2 regions of the Candidatus Palauibacter scopulicola genome follow, and region 2 is predicted to be linked to the other one. Evidence: riboswitches for the same ligand, from Rfam matches in the RefSeq annotation. Region 2 holds a riboswitch; the other holds the start of a gene.
The links. A riboswitch is a leader RNA that binds a small molecule or an ion and turns the genes downstream of it on or off. The one in region 2 is predicted to bind S-adenosylmethionine.
Positions count from the first base shown of each region.

Region 1: another riboswitch for S-adenosylmethionine. It lies ahead of metH (methionine synthase); the one in region 2 lies ahead of RN743_RS08595 (hypothetical protein).

Region 1 covers NZ_CANPWG010000041.1:498-7,809, reverse strand. The annotation lists gene RN743_RS08075 (DUF5916 domain-containing protein) at 1-2,050, opposite strand, end outside; SAM riboswitch at 2,177-2,250, shown strand; gene metH (methionine synthase) at 2,289-6,056, shown strand; partial or broken gene RN743_RS08065 (bifunctional homocysteine S-methyltransferase/methylenetetrahydrofolate reductase) at 6,053-7,312, shown strand, end outside.
Region 2 covers NZ_CANPWG010000046.1:28,003-35,314, reverse strand. The annotation lists gene RN743_RS08625 (serpin family protein) at 1-1,083, shown strand, start outside; gene RN743_RS08620 (MGMT family protein) at 1,168-1,509, shown strand; gene RN743_RS08615 (carboxylesterase family protein) at 1,524-3,134, shown strand; gene RN743_RS08610 (hypothetical protein) at 3,131-3,385, shown strand; partial or broken gene RN743_RS08605 (redoxin domain-containing protein) at 3,398-3,790, shown strand; gene RN743_RS08600 (alpha/beta fold hydrolase) at 3,945-4,973, opposite strand; SAM riboswitch class I at 5,510-5,635, opposite strand; SAM riboswitch class I at 5,754-5,870, shown strand; gene RN743_RS08595 (hypothetical protein) at 5,967-6,746, shown strand; gene asd (aspartate-semialdehyde dehydrogenase) at 6,737-7,312, shown strand, end outside.

The DNA.
Region 1 (7,312 bases), on a different contig from region 2:
ACTCGGCGGGCTCGGTCATCAGCGGACCGCCACGCGTCTGCGTGTCGGACTGGGTCTCCGGCGAATACGAGAAGTTGAGGTTGAAGCCCCAGTTGTTGAGGAAGGTGAACCGTCCGCTGAACCACGCGCTGCCCGCATCGTAGGCGCGCGCCCAGTTCGAGCGGTCCCTGAGGTTCCCGTCCAGGAGCGAATGACGGAAGTTGTGGAAGGAGAAGAGGCTGATGTTGTAGTTACGGAACAGGTTGCCGGGCCTGATGTTCCGGTAGCTGATGCGCCCGCCCACGTCCAGCCGCTCGCCGCTGGTCAGGAACCCGAAGTCGTTGATCTCGAAGCCGGGGGTCTGCTGGCCCGCCCAGGCGCCCCACGTCCAGTGTTCGCTTTCCCGCTCCAACTGCACCCGCCAGTCGCTGCCGAACATGGACGTGGCCGTGGAGTCGATCGCGAGGTGGGGGGCGTCGGGACGCTGATAATAGTGGTTCGGGTTCTGCTGAAGGCGGAGCAGGGCGGCATTCGAACCCCGAACCAGGCTGCTCGAGTAAAAGCCCCAGAAACGGAAATCCCGGCTGCGGCTTCCGCCCCACTGGTGCTCGAAGTCGACGCCGAAGCTGAACGCCTCCGAGGGGAGATAATCGAACGTGCCGTCGGTTGGCAGTTCGCGCTTGAGCCCGGTACCGATGACGCCGATTTTGCTCGCGCCGCCGCGGAAGTCCTGCTGGAGGCGCAGCACGGCGTGCTCGGCCTGCGGTTCCGCCACGAACGGCGTCACGTAGTCGCCCTCCGCAAAGTACGCGTTGCCCTTTTCCTGCCCGGTCACCGCGGCCAGCGCCCCGACGGAGAGCCCGCCGCGCGTGCGCCCGGTCAGCTTCGCCGCCCCCAGGATCGAGGTCTGGGTCGGCTCATCGTGAAAGTCGGCGTCGTAGGGGCCCGATCCCCGCGGCTCCCGCCCGATCCGCCGGCTGAAGAAGAGCGCCTTGCCGCCGCCGAACCGCCCGCCGCGCGAGCCGGCGAAGGTGAAGATCTGCGCGTCGCGCACGAAGAACGGGCGCTTCTCCGGGAAGAAGGTCTCGAAGGCCGTGAGGTTGATGACTTCCGGATCCACCTCCACCTGCCCGAAGTCGGGGTAGATGGTCGCGTCGAGGCTGAAGGCGGAGCCGATCCCCATGCTCATGTCGAGGCCGCCGCGCGGCTCCATCTCGGTGCCGTCGAACAGCGGGTTGCCCGGCGTCGCGGGGGCGGTGTGGTACTGCGATACGGCGAAGGGCCGGACCTCGAACCTGCGGCTCGACCGCGGGAGTTGCAGCCCGTCGATGGTGCCGAACTGGCTCACCCGCCCGCGGGCCGTGCGCGACTGCAGGGCGAAGTAGACCGTCTCATTCGTCTCGAGACGCCGGCGCTCGAAGTTGATCCCCCAGGTCTGCAAGCCGGGGCGGGCTTCGTAGCGGATCTGGGAGAGCGGGATCCGCATTTCCACCGTCCACCCCCGGTCGTCGATCTGCACGGCGGAGTCCCAGATCGCGTCCCAGTTCGTGTCTTCCTGGGTGTCGCCGAACAGGTACCGGTCCGTCTCGGCCCCCGCGGCGCTGACCTCGAACTCGTAGCCGGTCAGCCCGTCGCGGTTCGGATCGAGCGAGAGCTTGAACGAATCGAACGAACCGCGTTCATCCCGGCGGGTGAGGCGCGCCCGGATCCGGCCCGGGTCGCTCTCGTACATGCGCGCCGCGACGTAGATCGCCGCGTCGTCGAACACGACCCGAACCTCCGTCGGCTCGGACGGTTCCGCGCCCTCCACGGGGATCCCCTGGACGAAGTCCGTGATGACGGGGGCCGGCTGCCATGCCGGATCGTCGAGCCGGCCGTCGATCGAGAGCGCGCCCTCTCGGCGCACCGCGTCCACGGCCGCCGGCGCCACGCCGCCCCGGAAGACCGTCGCCTCGGGCCCGTCGGGCGGCGAGAGCCCCTCCTGCTGCCCGGACAACCCCCACCCCATCCCGCTTATCGCAAGAGCCGCGAGGGCGAACGCCGCGCGGCCCGCTTCATGTATGTATTTCATATCACCCCAAACACATCCCGCCGCCACCCTGTTTAACGGCCCGCGGCGAAACGCTGCCACGGACTGTTACTCCGGCGTTCAAAGTTTCCGATTCAGGGCGCGCGCGCTAGTTTTGGCCTGCCGGAGCGTACCGGACGTGGTGATTTGAGGCGGATTGCAACCACGTAAAACAATCGCTAAAGAGCCACGCCCCGGGCGCGATTCTTGGCGACCGGGGTCTTTTTTTGAGGGGAACGTCGTGTCCGAAGCGCGAAGAAAACGCGTCGCACGGATTCGGGAGGCGCTCGAGCGGCGCATCCTCCTGATGGATGGCGGCGCGGGAACGATGATCCAGCGGCTGGGCCTCGACGAGGCGGCCTATCGCGCGGGTCCGCTCGCGGATCATCCCCAGCCTCTGTTCGGGAACCACGATGTGCTGAGCCTCACCCGTCCCGGCGATGTCGCGTCCCTCTACCGCGGCTACCTGGAGGCGGGGGCCGACTTCGTCACCACGAACACCTTCAACGCCCAGGCCATCTCCCAGGCGGACTACGGCATCTCCCACGAGGCCGGCAACGCCCACCTCATCCACGACATCAACGCCGCCGCGGCGCGGATCGCCCGGCAGGAAGCCGACGAGGCGACGCGGGCGGATCCCTCGCGGCCCCGCTTCGTGCTCGGGAGCATGGGGCCGACCAATCGGACCGCCTCCCTGTCGCCGGACGTCGAGAACCCTGCCTTCCGCGCGGTCACCTTCGACGAACTCGCGCGCGCCTATCGACAGCAGGCGGAGGGACTCGTCGAGGGGGGCGCCGACGTGCTGCTCGTCGAGACCATCTTCGACACGCTCAACGCGAAGGCGGCGATCTTCGGCATTCTCGAACTCGAGGCGGATCTCGGCGAGCCGCTGCCGATCGCCGTCTCCGGCACGATCACCGATCTCTCCGGCCGGACCCTGTCGGGCCAGACCGTGGAGGCGTTCTGGCTCTCGATCCGTCATGCGGACCCCCTCTTCGTCGGCCTGAACTGCGCGCTCGGCGCCGAGGAACTCGAGCCCTACGTGGCGGAACTCTCCGCCGCGGCCGACGTCCCCGTGGGCTGCCACCCCAACGCCGGCCTCCCGAACGAGTTCGGGGGCTACGACGACACGCCCGCCCACATGGCCGACCTGCTCGGGGACTTCGCGGACCGCGGGCTCCTCAACCTCGTCGGCGGCTGCTGCGGGACGGAGCCGGCACACATCCGGGCCATCGCGGAGCGCATGGAGGGGGTGCCCCCGCGACAGGTTCCCGCGATCGAGCCGCTGCCCCGGTTCTCGGGTCTGGAGCCGATCGCGATCCGGCCCGACACGCTGTTCGTCAACGTCGGCGAGCGCACCAACGTCACCGGCTCGGCGCGCTTCAGGCGGCTGATCCGGGAGGACGACTTCGACGAGGCGGTCGAGGTCGCGCGCGACCAGGTCGTCAACGGGGCGCAGCTTCTCGACGTGAACATGGACGAGGGCCTCCTGGACTCCGAGGCCGCCATGACCCGTTTCCTCAACCTCGTCGCGGCGGAACCCGACATCGCCCGCGTCCCGACCGTCATCGACTCCTCGCGCTGGGAGGTCATCGAGGCGGGGCTGAAGTGCACGCAGGGAAGGGCGGTGGTGAACTCGATCTCGCTCAAGGAGGGGGAGGAGGCGTTTCTCGCGCAGGCGGCGCTCATCCGCCGCTACGGGGCCGGTGTCATCGTCATGGCCTTTGACGAGCGGGGGCAGGCGGACACGGTGGACCGCAAGCTGGAGATCTGTGCCCGCGCCTACCGCCTCCTGCTCGGCGCCGGCTTCCGGCCCGGGGAGATCATCTTCGATCCCAACGTCTTCGCGGTGGGGACGGGCATCGCGGAACACGACGAGTACGGGGTCGCCTTCATCGAGGCCGTCCGCCGGATCAAGCGCGAACTCCCCGGCGCGATGACGAGCGGCGGGATCAGCAACATCTCCTTCTCCTACCGGGGAAACGACGCGGTGCGGGAGGCGATGCACACGGCCTTCCTCTACCACGCGATCGCGGCCGGACTCGACATGGGGATCGTGAACGCGGGGCGGCTCCCGCTCTACGACGACATCGACCCGGAACTGCTCGAAGCGGTGGAGGATGTCCTGCTCGCCCGCCGGCCCGACGCCACGGAGCGGCTCACGGACCTCGCCGGCCGGATCCGGGACGAGGGGATCGAGACGCGGGTGGACGATGCCTGGCGCTCGGAGGGGGTGGAAGCGCGGCTCGAGCACGCGCTCGTGGAAGGGATCGTCGAGCACATCGAGGAGGACGCCGAGGAGGCCCGCCTCATGTACGGCAAGGCGCTTCAGGTCATCGAGGGGCCGCTCATGGCGGGGATGAACCGCGTCGGCGACCTGTTCGGGAGCGGGCGCATGTTCCTGCCGCAGGTCGTGAAGTCGGCGCGCGTGATGAAGCGGGCCGTCGCCTTCCTCGTCCCCCACCTCGAAGCGGAGAAGGCGGGCAAGGCGGGCAAGGCGGGCAGGGCGGCGGGGAAGGGAACCATCCTCCTCGCGACCGTGAAGGGAGACGTGCACGACATCGGGAAGAACATCGTCGGCGTCGTGCTGCAGTGTAACGGCTACGACACGGTGGATCTCGGCGTCATGGTCCCCCCGGACCGCATCCTTGCGGAGGCCCGGGCCCACGGCGCGGACGCGATCGGGCTCAGCGGCCTCATCACGCCGTCATTGGACGAGATGGTGCGGGTGGCGAGCGAGATGGAACGGCAGGAGTTCGAGGTGCCTCTCCTCATCGGAGGCGCGACGACATCGCGGAAGCACACGGCGGTCATGATCGAGGAACGGTACTCGGGGGCGACCGTGCACGTGCTCGACGCCTCGCGGGCGGTCGGGGTCGTGGGGAAGCTCCTGGGCGACGACGGCGGGGCGGACTTCGTGGAGCGGACGCGCGCCGAGTACCGGCGCGTGCGCGAGGAGTACCGGGGAGGTAGGCGCCCGCTCGCCACGCTGGAGCGGGCCCGCGCGAACCGGCTCCCGCTCGATGCGGCCGTGGCGGCGCCGTCGCCGCGGGAACCCGGCGTGCATGTTTTCGACCCGTTCCCGCTGGAGGAACTGGTCGGCTACATCGACTGGACGCCCTTCTTCCGGACCTGGGAGATGAAGGGGCGCTTCCCGCGGTTGCTCGACCATCCGGAGCGGGGGCCGGCGGCCCGGTCGCTGTACGACGATGCCCGCCGGCTGCTCGACGAGATCGTCCGGGACGAATCTCTGACGGCGCGCGCGATCGCGGGGCTGTATCCGGCGAACGCGCGCGGGGACGACATCGTCCTCTTCGCGCCGGGGGAAGGGGAGACGGGGGATGGGGCGCCGGGGGACGGACGTCGCGAGTTGCTGCGGGTGCCGCACCTCCGCCAGCAGATGGACCGCTCCTCGGGCGCGAACGTCAGCCTGGCCGACTTCGTCCTGCCGGAGACGACCGGCGCCACCGACTGGAGCGGCGCCTTCGCCGTGACCGCCGGCATCGGCCTGGACGCGCTCTGCGCCCGCTTCGAGGCCGCCATCGACGATTACCGCAGCCTGCTCGCGAAGTCGCTCGCCGACCGGCTGGCCGAGGCCCTGGCCGAGCGCCTGCACGAGATCGTGCGCACGGACCTCTGGGGCTATGCGCCGGACGAGGCGCTCGACAACGAGGCGCGGATTGCCGAGCGCTACGTCGGGATCCGTCCCGCTCCAGGCTATCCGGCGTGTCCCGACCACTCGCAGAAGGTGCTCCTCTTCGACCTGCTCGGGGTGGAGCGCCGTCTCGGGATCACCCTCACGGAGAACTACGCCATGCACCCCGCCGCGTCGGTGTCCGGCTGGTACTTCGCGCGGCCGGAGGCCCGCTACTTCGGTCTGGGACGGATCGGGCGCGACCAGGTGGAGGACTACGCCGCGCGCAGCGGGGTCTCCCTCGCCGAGGCGGAGCGCCGTCTCTCGCCCAACCTCGGGTACGACCGGGATCCGGCCCTGGAGGCGACGGGATGAGCGATCGACTGCGGGAGTGGATCGAGGGAGACGGGATTCACCTCATCGACGGCGCGATGGGGACGGTGCTGTACGAGAGCGGCGTGTTCGTGAACCAGTGCTACGACGAACTGAACCTCACGGAACCCGACCGGGTGCTGGGCGTCCACGCCGACTACGTGCGGGCGGGGGCGCAACTCATCGAGACCAACACCTTCGGCGCGAACCCCGTCAAGCTCGAGCCGTTCGGCCTCGAACCGTCCGTCCTCGAGATCAACGTGGCGGCGGCGCGCCTGGCCCGGCAGGCGGCCGGGGAGCGCGCGGCGGTGCTGGGCGCGATGGGGCCGCTCGGCATCCGCATCGAACCCTGGGGCCCCACGTCGGTGGACGAGGCGGCGGAACTCTTCGGGCGCCAGGTCGCCGGGCTCGCGGAAGGCGGCGTCGACGGTTTCATGCTGGAGACGTTCTCCGACCTGGACGAACTGCTGCAGGCCGTGCGGGCGGTGCGGGAGGTCGCGGGAGATGCGCCGATCTTCGCGCAGATGACGTTCGGAGACGCGGGCCACACGGAGTACGGCGCCACGATCGAGGCCGCGGCGGCGGCGCTCGAGGACGCCGGGGCGGATGTGATTGGCCTCAACTGCTCGGTCGGCCCCTCCTCCATGCTGTTCGGCGTCGAGCGCATGGTGGCGGCCACGTCGCGGCCCGTGTCCGCGATGCCCAACGCGGGGCTGCCGCGCGATATCGGGGACCGGAAGATCTATCTCGCGAGCCCGGAGTACATGGCCCGCTACGCGCGGCGCATGGCGGCGGCGGGCGCCCGCTTCGTGGGAGGGTGCTGCGGGACGTCGCCCGAACACACCCGCCTCACGGCGACGCTGCTCGGGACCAACGGCCCCGGGCCGGTCCGCGTGTCCGTCTCCGCGCCGGGCGAGGCCGATGGCCGGGCGGCGACCGAGCCGCCTCCGCTCGCCGGCCGCTCCGCGCTCGGGCGCCGCCTGGCGCGCGGCGAGTTCGTCGGGGCCGTGGAGTTGACGCCGCCGCACGGGTGGGACCCGGGCGAGCTGCTGGCCGGAGCCGGCCGGCTCCGCGACGCCGGCGTGCACACCGTCCACATCGTCGACGGCCCCGCGCACCGGAGCCGCATCGCCGCGCTCCCCGCCGCGATCGTCATCGAGCGCGAACTCGGCATGGAGACCGTCCCGCACTACAGCTGCCGCGACCGCAACATGCTCGGCATGCTGAGCGACCTCCTCGGCGCCGCCGCGGCCGGTCTG
Region 2 (7,312 bases):
GGGAACCGGTTCGCCCTCCGCCTCCTCGCGCAGGCCAACCACCCCGGCGAAAACCTGTTCCTGTCGCCTTTCTCGGCGTCCATGGCGCTCGGGATGACCATGAACGGGGCTGCCGGGGAGACCTGGAGCCAGATGCGCGACGTGCTGGGGTTCGGGGACCTCGCCGAGGATGAGATCAACGCCGCCTACGCGTCACTGCTCGAACTCCTCGTCGGTCTCGACCCGGCCGTCGAGACGGCCGTCGGGAACTCGGTGTGGACCCGGCGGGGCTTCCCGGTGCATGCGGACTTCCTGGCCGCCGTGCGCGGGAGCTTCAAGGCCGAGGTGGCGGAACTCGACTTCGCGGATCCCTCGGCGTCCGTCCGGATCAACGAGTGGGTGAGAGCCGCGACGAACGGCCGAATCGAAGACATCGTTCCCGCGGCGATTCCCGGCAATGTCGTCATGTACCTGATCAACGCGATCTACTTCAAGGCTCCGTGGACGTTCCAGTTCGATCCGTCCGACACGCGAAGCGAGCGTTTCCACCTGGATGACGGATCCACGCGGGCCGTGCCGCTCATGACCCTGCGGAGAGACCTCCCCTATCAGGAGAACGCCCGATTCCAGGCCGTGGACCTGCCGTACGGGGGCAGCGCGTTCTCGATGACGGTCCTCCTTCCAGCGCCGGACGTGAGCGTGGACGAACTCGCTGCGTCTCTCGACGCGGCGCAATGGGAGGAGATCGCCGACAGCTTCCGCGAGACCGATGTTTCGCTCTTCCTCCCGCGCTTTCGCATGGCCCGCGAACGTACCTTGAACGACGATCTGAGGGCGCTCGGCATGGTCGACGCGTTCGATCACCGGGCGGATCTCTCAAGACTCTCGCCGGCCGGAGGCCTCTGGATTTCCAGCGTGAAGCAGAAGTCCTGGGTCGAGGTCAACGAAGAGGGCACCGAGGCGGCCGCCGCAACCGGGGTCATTGTGGTGACGAGCGCCGGTCCCGTCGTTCGGGCCGACCGTCCGTTCCTGTTCTTCATCCGGGAACGCCTCTCGGGCACGATCCTCTTCGCCGGGAAGTTCGCGAGCCCGCCCGCAGGCTGACCGCGGTCGGCGAACCCCGGCGCGGGGGCCCGCCACGGACTGCCGGATTTGTCCGCTGGCTCCTTCTCCCCAAGATTCACGGCCATGGCTTCGGACCTCCACGAGCGCATCTGCAACGTCGTCGCCCGGATTCCCGCCGGTCGGGTCGCCACCTACGGGCAGGTCGCGCAACTCGCCGGACTCGGCGGACAGGCCCGGCTCGTGGGTTACGCGCTCTATGCCTCCGACCGGCCGCTCCCCTGGCACCGCGTGATCAACGCGCGCGGCGAGATCAGCCCCCGCGGCGACTCGTACTCCGAGATGATCCAGTACCAGTTGCTGGCCAACGAGGGGGTGGAGTTCGACAAGTGGGGACGCATCTCGCTCAAGCGCTTCCGCTGGAACGGGGAGATGCCGCCCCCGGCCAGCTCCTCGCCTCCTTCCTGACTGCGGAGCATCGCATGCATCGTGACTTCCCCACTCATCCGTCCCGCGCGCTGTCCCGTACATTCTCCCGCGTCCTGCTGGCCACCCTGGCCGCTGGCGGCTTCGTGGCGCCGCTGCACGCGCAGGACACCCGCGTCGAGACCGCCAGCGGGAACGTCAACGGCGTCCTCGTTGACGGCATCCGCTCCTACAAGGGGATTCCGTTCGCCGCTCCGCCGGTGGGGGACCGGCGCTGGAAGCCGCCGCAGCCGGTCGAAGCGTGGGGACAGCGGACGCTGCGCGCGCACAGCTTCGGCCCGGAGTGCATGCAGACCCCCTACGGCGCGGGCTCGTTCTTCGGAGGTCCTCCCGCCCCAACGGCCGAGGACTGCCTGTACCTGAACGTCTGGACCGGGGCCGCCGACGCCTCGGAACGGCGGCCGGTCATGGTCTGGATCCACGGCGGCGCGCTCACGCGGGGGTCCGGCTCCACCGGCATCTACGACGGGACGGCGCTGGCGGAGAAGGGCGCCGTCGTCGTCACGATCAACTACCGGCTCGGAGCGTTCGGTTACCTCGCGCACCCTCTCCTAACGGCCGAGTCGGAGCACGGCTCGTCCGGCAACTACGGCGTCCTCGACCAGGTCGCCGCGCTCGAATGGGTGCGCGACAACATCGCGGCCTTCGGCGGGGACCCGGAGCGCGTGACGATCTTCGGCGAGTCGGCCGGCTCGTGGAGCGTGAACACGCTGATGGCGACGCCGCTGGCGGCGGGACTCTTCCATCGCGCCATCGGACAGAGCGGGGGACGGTTCGGTCCCATGATGCGCCTTTCGGAGCCGCCGGAGGGCGGACGCTCCGCCGAGGAGATCGGAGCGGCGTTCCTCGGGGCGCTCGGGGCGGAGACCCTGGAGGAGATGCGGAGACTCTCCGCCGCAAGCGTGCTGGCGGGGCTCGAGTCGCCGGCCGGCCGGGGCTTCAGGACGGCGGAGAACGTGGACGGCTGGGTGCTGCCGACGGACGTGACGACGGCGTTCGCCGAGGGAGCGCACAACCACGTCGCGGTGCTCGTCGGGTTCAACGCGGATGAGATGACCTCGCTCTCGTCTCCCAGATCCGTGCCGGAGACGCTCGACGCGTGGCGCGAGTGGGTGACGGGCCGCGTGGGCGACGATGCGGAGAGCTTCAACGACGCCTATCCCGTGAAGGAGGAGGACGAGATCTTCGACGCCTTCATGCGAAGCCGCGGCGACGCCCTGTTCGGGATCCAGATGCGGACGTGGGCGCGGGCGTCGGAAACCGCCGGCGCGGATGCCTGGCTCTACTACTTCACGCACGAGCCTCCGGGACCCGCGAAGGAGTATCTCAAGTCGTACCACGCGGCCGAGATCGTGTACGCTTTCGGCAACGTCGGGCCCGGCGAACGGGAGGCGGTGGACCGACAGTTGGCGCAGACGATGTCCTCCTACTGGGTGAACTTCGCCGCGAACGGGGACCCGAACGGCCCCGGACTCCCGCCGTGGCCGGCCTACACGCGCGATTCCGAGGCCCATCTCGTGCTGGGGCCGATGGTCGAGGCGGGGAGCAAACTCCGCACGGCCCAACTCGACTTCTGGGAACGGCGCCTGCGCGCCGGGATGCCGTGAGCGGGCCGCTCAACCGGCGACTCGCCGGGATCCGTGCCGAGAAGGAGGCCGTGCGCCCCGCCGCCGCGACCGCGGTCATGGCCGCAGGGACGGAGGCGCTGCGGAGTTCCGGGATCCTCGACCGAATCCCGGGAGTGGGCGACCGGGCGCCGCTGTTCGCGCGGCCGAGCGTGGCCGGCCCCACGGTCCGGCTCGCGACGCTCCTCAAGCGGGGGCCGGTGGTGCTCAGCTTCTTCCGGGGCCGGTGGTGACCGTACTGTCGCGAAGAGCAGGCTGCTCTTCAATCGGTTCTTCCCGAGATCACGGCCAAGGGGGCTCGCCTCGTCACGCTTTCTCCCCAGCTTCCAGAATTCGCCCGCGGGTGGATCGAGGAGGACGGCATCGAGTTCGATGTCCTGCTCGACTTCGGGCTGGGCGTGGCGCGCGACTACGGCCTGACGTTCACCGTCGACGGCGACCTGCGAACGCTCTACCGCGACGGACTCGGCATCGACCTCGCGCGCTTCAACGGCGACGAGTCCTGGGAACTCCCGCTGACGGCCACCTTCGTCATCGACCGCGCCGGAACGATCGTCTACGTCTCCGCCGACCCCGACTACACCGTCCGAGGCGAACCGGCCGAGGTCGTCGCCGCCATCCCCCCATCCGACTCGTAGACGCCTACGAAGCCGGTCGTCCGTTCTCCAGCAAGAGTGTTCTGCATCGGTGATAGCATTGATCGTCCTGGATCCCTGGGCCGACACCTGAGGGCAACTTGCCCAGCAAGCACGGCGGAGTCCCGGATTCGGCTCTGAGCGCGCATCCTGGACGTCAGAGCGAGGCTCGAAGGGCCTCCTCGTAGTCGGGGGCGTGGAGCAGGAAGGCATCGTGGCCGGCGTCGGAGTTCAGAATCCGCAGGTACGAAGGCGCGCCGATCCGGCTTGCGGTCTCCCGTAGCAGCCAGGGCGGAACCAGCGTGTCCTCCTCCCACCCGATGAGCCAGGCGGGGACGCCGAGTTCTTCCGGGCGCAGGTCGCACAGGTCGACCGAAGCCGACAGCGTCAGATAGGTCTCCGGCGCGAACCGTTCCGCAAACTCCCGTCCCTGCTTCTCCAGGTAACGGCCGACGGCGTAGACCGGGGCACCGTTCTCCCACTCCCAGTCGTGCGGGAAGCGGGCGTCGAGCCCGGCCGCCGACTTGTAGGTCGTGAATGCCAGCGCCCTGGCGAGCGCCACGCCTTCGCTCCCCCGACCGTGCCGATCCGCGAACTCGACGATCCAGCGCTGCACGGCGTGGATCCCGATGGCCTGGGGATGGCCGCGGTGTGCCGCGCCGATCAGGACGACGCCGTCGAGATGGGCGGGATGGCGGATCCCCATCGCCAGCGCGACCATGCCGCCGTACGAGGCGCCCAGCATGCGGTGGGCGCGTTCGACGCCGAGGTGGCGCAGCGCGACGGTGACGGCGTCCGCCTGGTCTGCGGGCGTGAGATGAATCCGATCCGGTGAGGAGCCCATGGAAGGGTCGGAGGACCCTGTGGGCTCGAACGTCTCCCTGGACTCGAACGTTCCCGGAGATCCGAGGAAGTCGACCGCGAGCAGCCGCCAGCGGTTCGTATCGATGGCGAGGCCCGGGCCCGCCAGCTTCCTCCACCAGCCGGGCGCGGGATCCAGGGCGTTGGCGCAGACGTGACGGTCGGCGGAGATCCCGCCCATCGCGACGAGCAGCGGGGCGCCCTCGGGTCCGGCGAGTTCGTAGCGCACTCGGAAGCGGGCGTCGATCCCGGCCTCCAGTTCCGGGCTCCACTCCGCCGGCATCGCGACGGTCCCCCTCCGGCCTTCCGGCAGTACGGCGTTCAATCGAGGCGCCCAGCATGCGGTGGGCGCGTTCGACGCCGAGGTGGCGCAGCGCGACGGTGACGGCGTCCGCCTGGTCTGCGGGCGTGAGATGAATCCGATCCGGTGAGGAGCCCATGGAAGGGTCGGAGGACCCTGTGGGCTCGAACGTCTCCCTGGACTCGAACGTTCCCGGAGATCCGAGGAAGTCGACCGCGAGCAGCCGCCAGCGGTTCGTATCGATGGCGAGGCCCGGGCCCGCCAGCTTCCTCCACCAGCCGGGCGCGGGATCCAGGGCGTTGGCGCAGACGTGACGGTCGGCGGAGATCCCGCCCATCGCGACGAGCAGCGGGGCGCCCTCGGGTCCGGCGAGTTCGTAGCGCACTCGGAAGCGGGCGTCGATCCCGGCCTCCAGTTCCGGGCTCCACTCCGCCGGCATCGCGACGGTCCCCCTCCGGCCTTCCGGCAGTACGGCGTTCAATCGGTTCCTCCGTCCTGGCTCGCGTCTGTGGTTCGCGACGCCAACTCCGGAGCAGCCGACCGACCCGTGGGGAGTCCGACGCTCATCTCTCGGACCCGTGTTCGGGGATCCGCAGGAGTTGGCACCGCTGGGCATGCGCGTGACCGCGCGTGCCCCGGTTGCCCCGGCTTCAAAGGGCCCGTCCCTCAGCCGGTCTCGATGAGTAGCGGCCGAACCTGCCGGCTTCGGCCACACGCGTCAACAAACGCGCGCGGCCGCTTCTCGCCGGTTTCTCTCGCAAAACTTGACGCGCTGCCCACGACCCTGTAGCCTCCGCGCCTCAACGCTCATCGAGACCGGTCGAGGGACAGGCCCGACGACACCGGGGCAACCTGTGGAAGGTGGCTCTTCCACTGATGTGCCAACTCCTGCGACGGATGTAATCCGTTGGTAGATGAGTCGCCCGCCGCGCTTCTTGCACGGCAGCTGCAGTTCCCAGGGCGTCGCTTCTCCGGAGTCCGCTGAGTGTGCACCGAGACTCGGGGGGAGGCGTTTCATTGCGCGAAGTTCGCCGCGTTCACGTACTCAAGTTCGGTTCGTCCGTGCTGGCGCGTCCGGCCGCATATCGCTTGGCGGTCGAGGAGATCCGGGCCGATGTCGCCGGGGGCGCGAAGGTCGTGGCCGTCGTGTCCGCCATGGGGGACACCACCGACGATCTTCTTTCCGCGGCACGGGAAGTTGCGCCTTCGCTCCCGGACGATCTCATCGGGTCGCTCCTGGCGACCGGAGAGGAAGCGTCCGTCGCGCTGCTGCACCTCGCCCTGGTGACGGGGCGCGTGCGCGCGGTGGGAATGTCGTTCTCGCGCCTGCCGATCCGCACGCGGGGACCGCTCGGGGCCGCCGAGCCGGTGGACGTGGACGCTCGGGCGATCGAGACAGCCTTGGCCACGCACGACGTGATCGTCCTGCCCGGATTCGTGGGCGTGGACGCCACGGGCATCACGTCGCTGCTCGGGCGAGGAGGCTCCGACCTTACGGCGCTTTTCCTGGCCCACGCGCTCGGCGCGGCGGAGGTCCGTCTCGTGAAGGATGTGGATGGGATCTTCCCGGCCGACCCGAAACGGTTCCCGCACGTCAAGCCGATCCGCCGGACATCGTGGAGCGAGGCCCGGCGAACCGGCGCCGGAGTCGTCCAGGACCGGGCGCTGAGCTTCGCGGAGCGCCACCGGGTCGCCTTCAGGGTGGCGGCTCCCGGCGGGACGGGCACCTGGGTCGGCAGGAGCGACCCGCCGCCCGACACCGTCCGCGGCGGGGAGGAGCGCGCCCGATGCGCGTAACCCAGCCGTCGAATGAACGCCTGCCGGTGGCCGTGCTGGGCGCGACCGGGATCGTCGGGCAGCGGCTCGTCCGGATGCTGGACGGGCACCCCTCCCTGCGGCTCGCCTCCGTCGCGGCGTCCGGGAGGCGCGCGGGCGACAGGTACGGCGACGCGGTCCGCTGGAGCCTGGGCGGAGATCCTCCCGCGGAGGCCGCCGACCTGCCGCTCCGCGTCGCCACGGAACCGCCGGAGTACCGCATCGTGCTCTCCGCGCTTCCCTCGGGCGTGGCGCGCGAACTCGAGCCGGCGCTCGCGGAAGCCGGACACATCGTGAGCACGAACGCCTCGGCTCACCGGCTGAGGGACGACGTGCCGCTGCTGGTGCCGGAGGTCAACCCGCAGGCGCTGGCCCTCGCCGCGAGACAGCCCTGGTCGGAAGGGGGAGGTCGCCTCGTCGCCAACCCGAACTGCGTGGTGGCGGGGCTGGCGCTCGCCCTGGCGCCTTTGCAGGAGGCCTTCGGGATCGAGGCCGCCACGGTCGTGACCCTGCAGGCGGTGTCAGGCGCCGGCCTCGAGGGCGTCGGT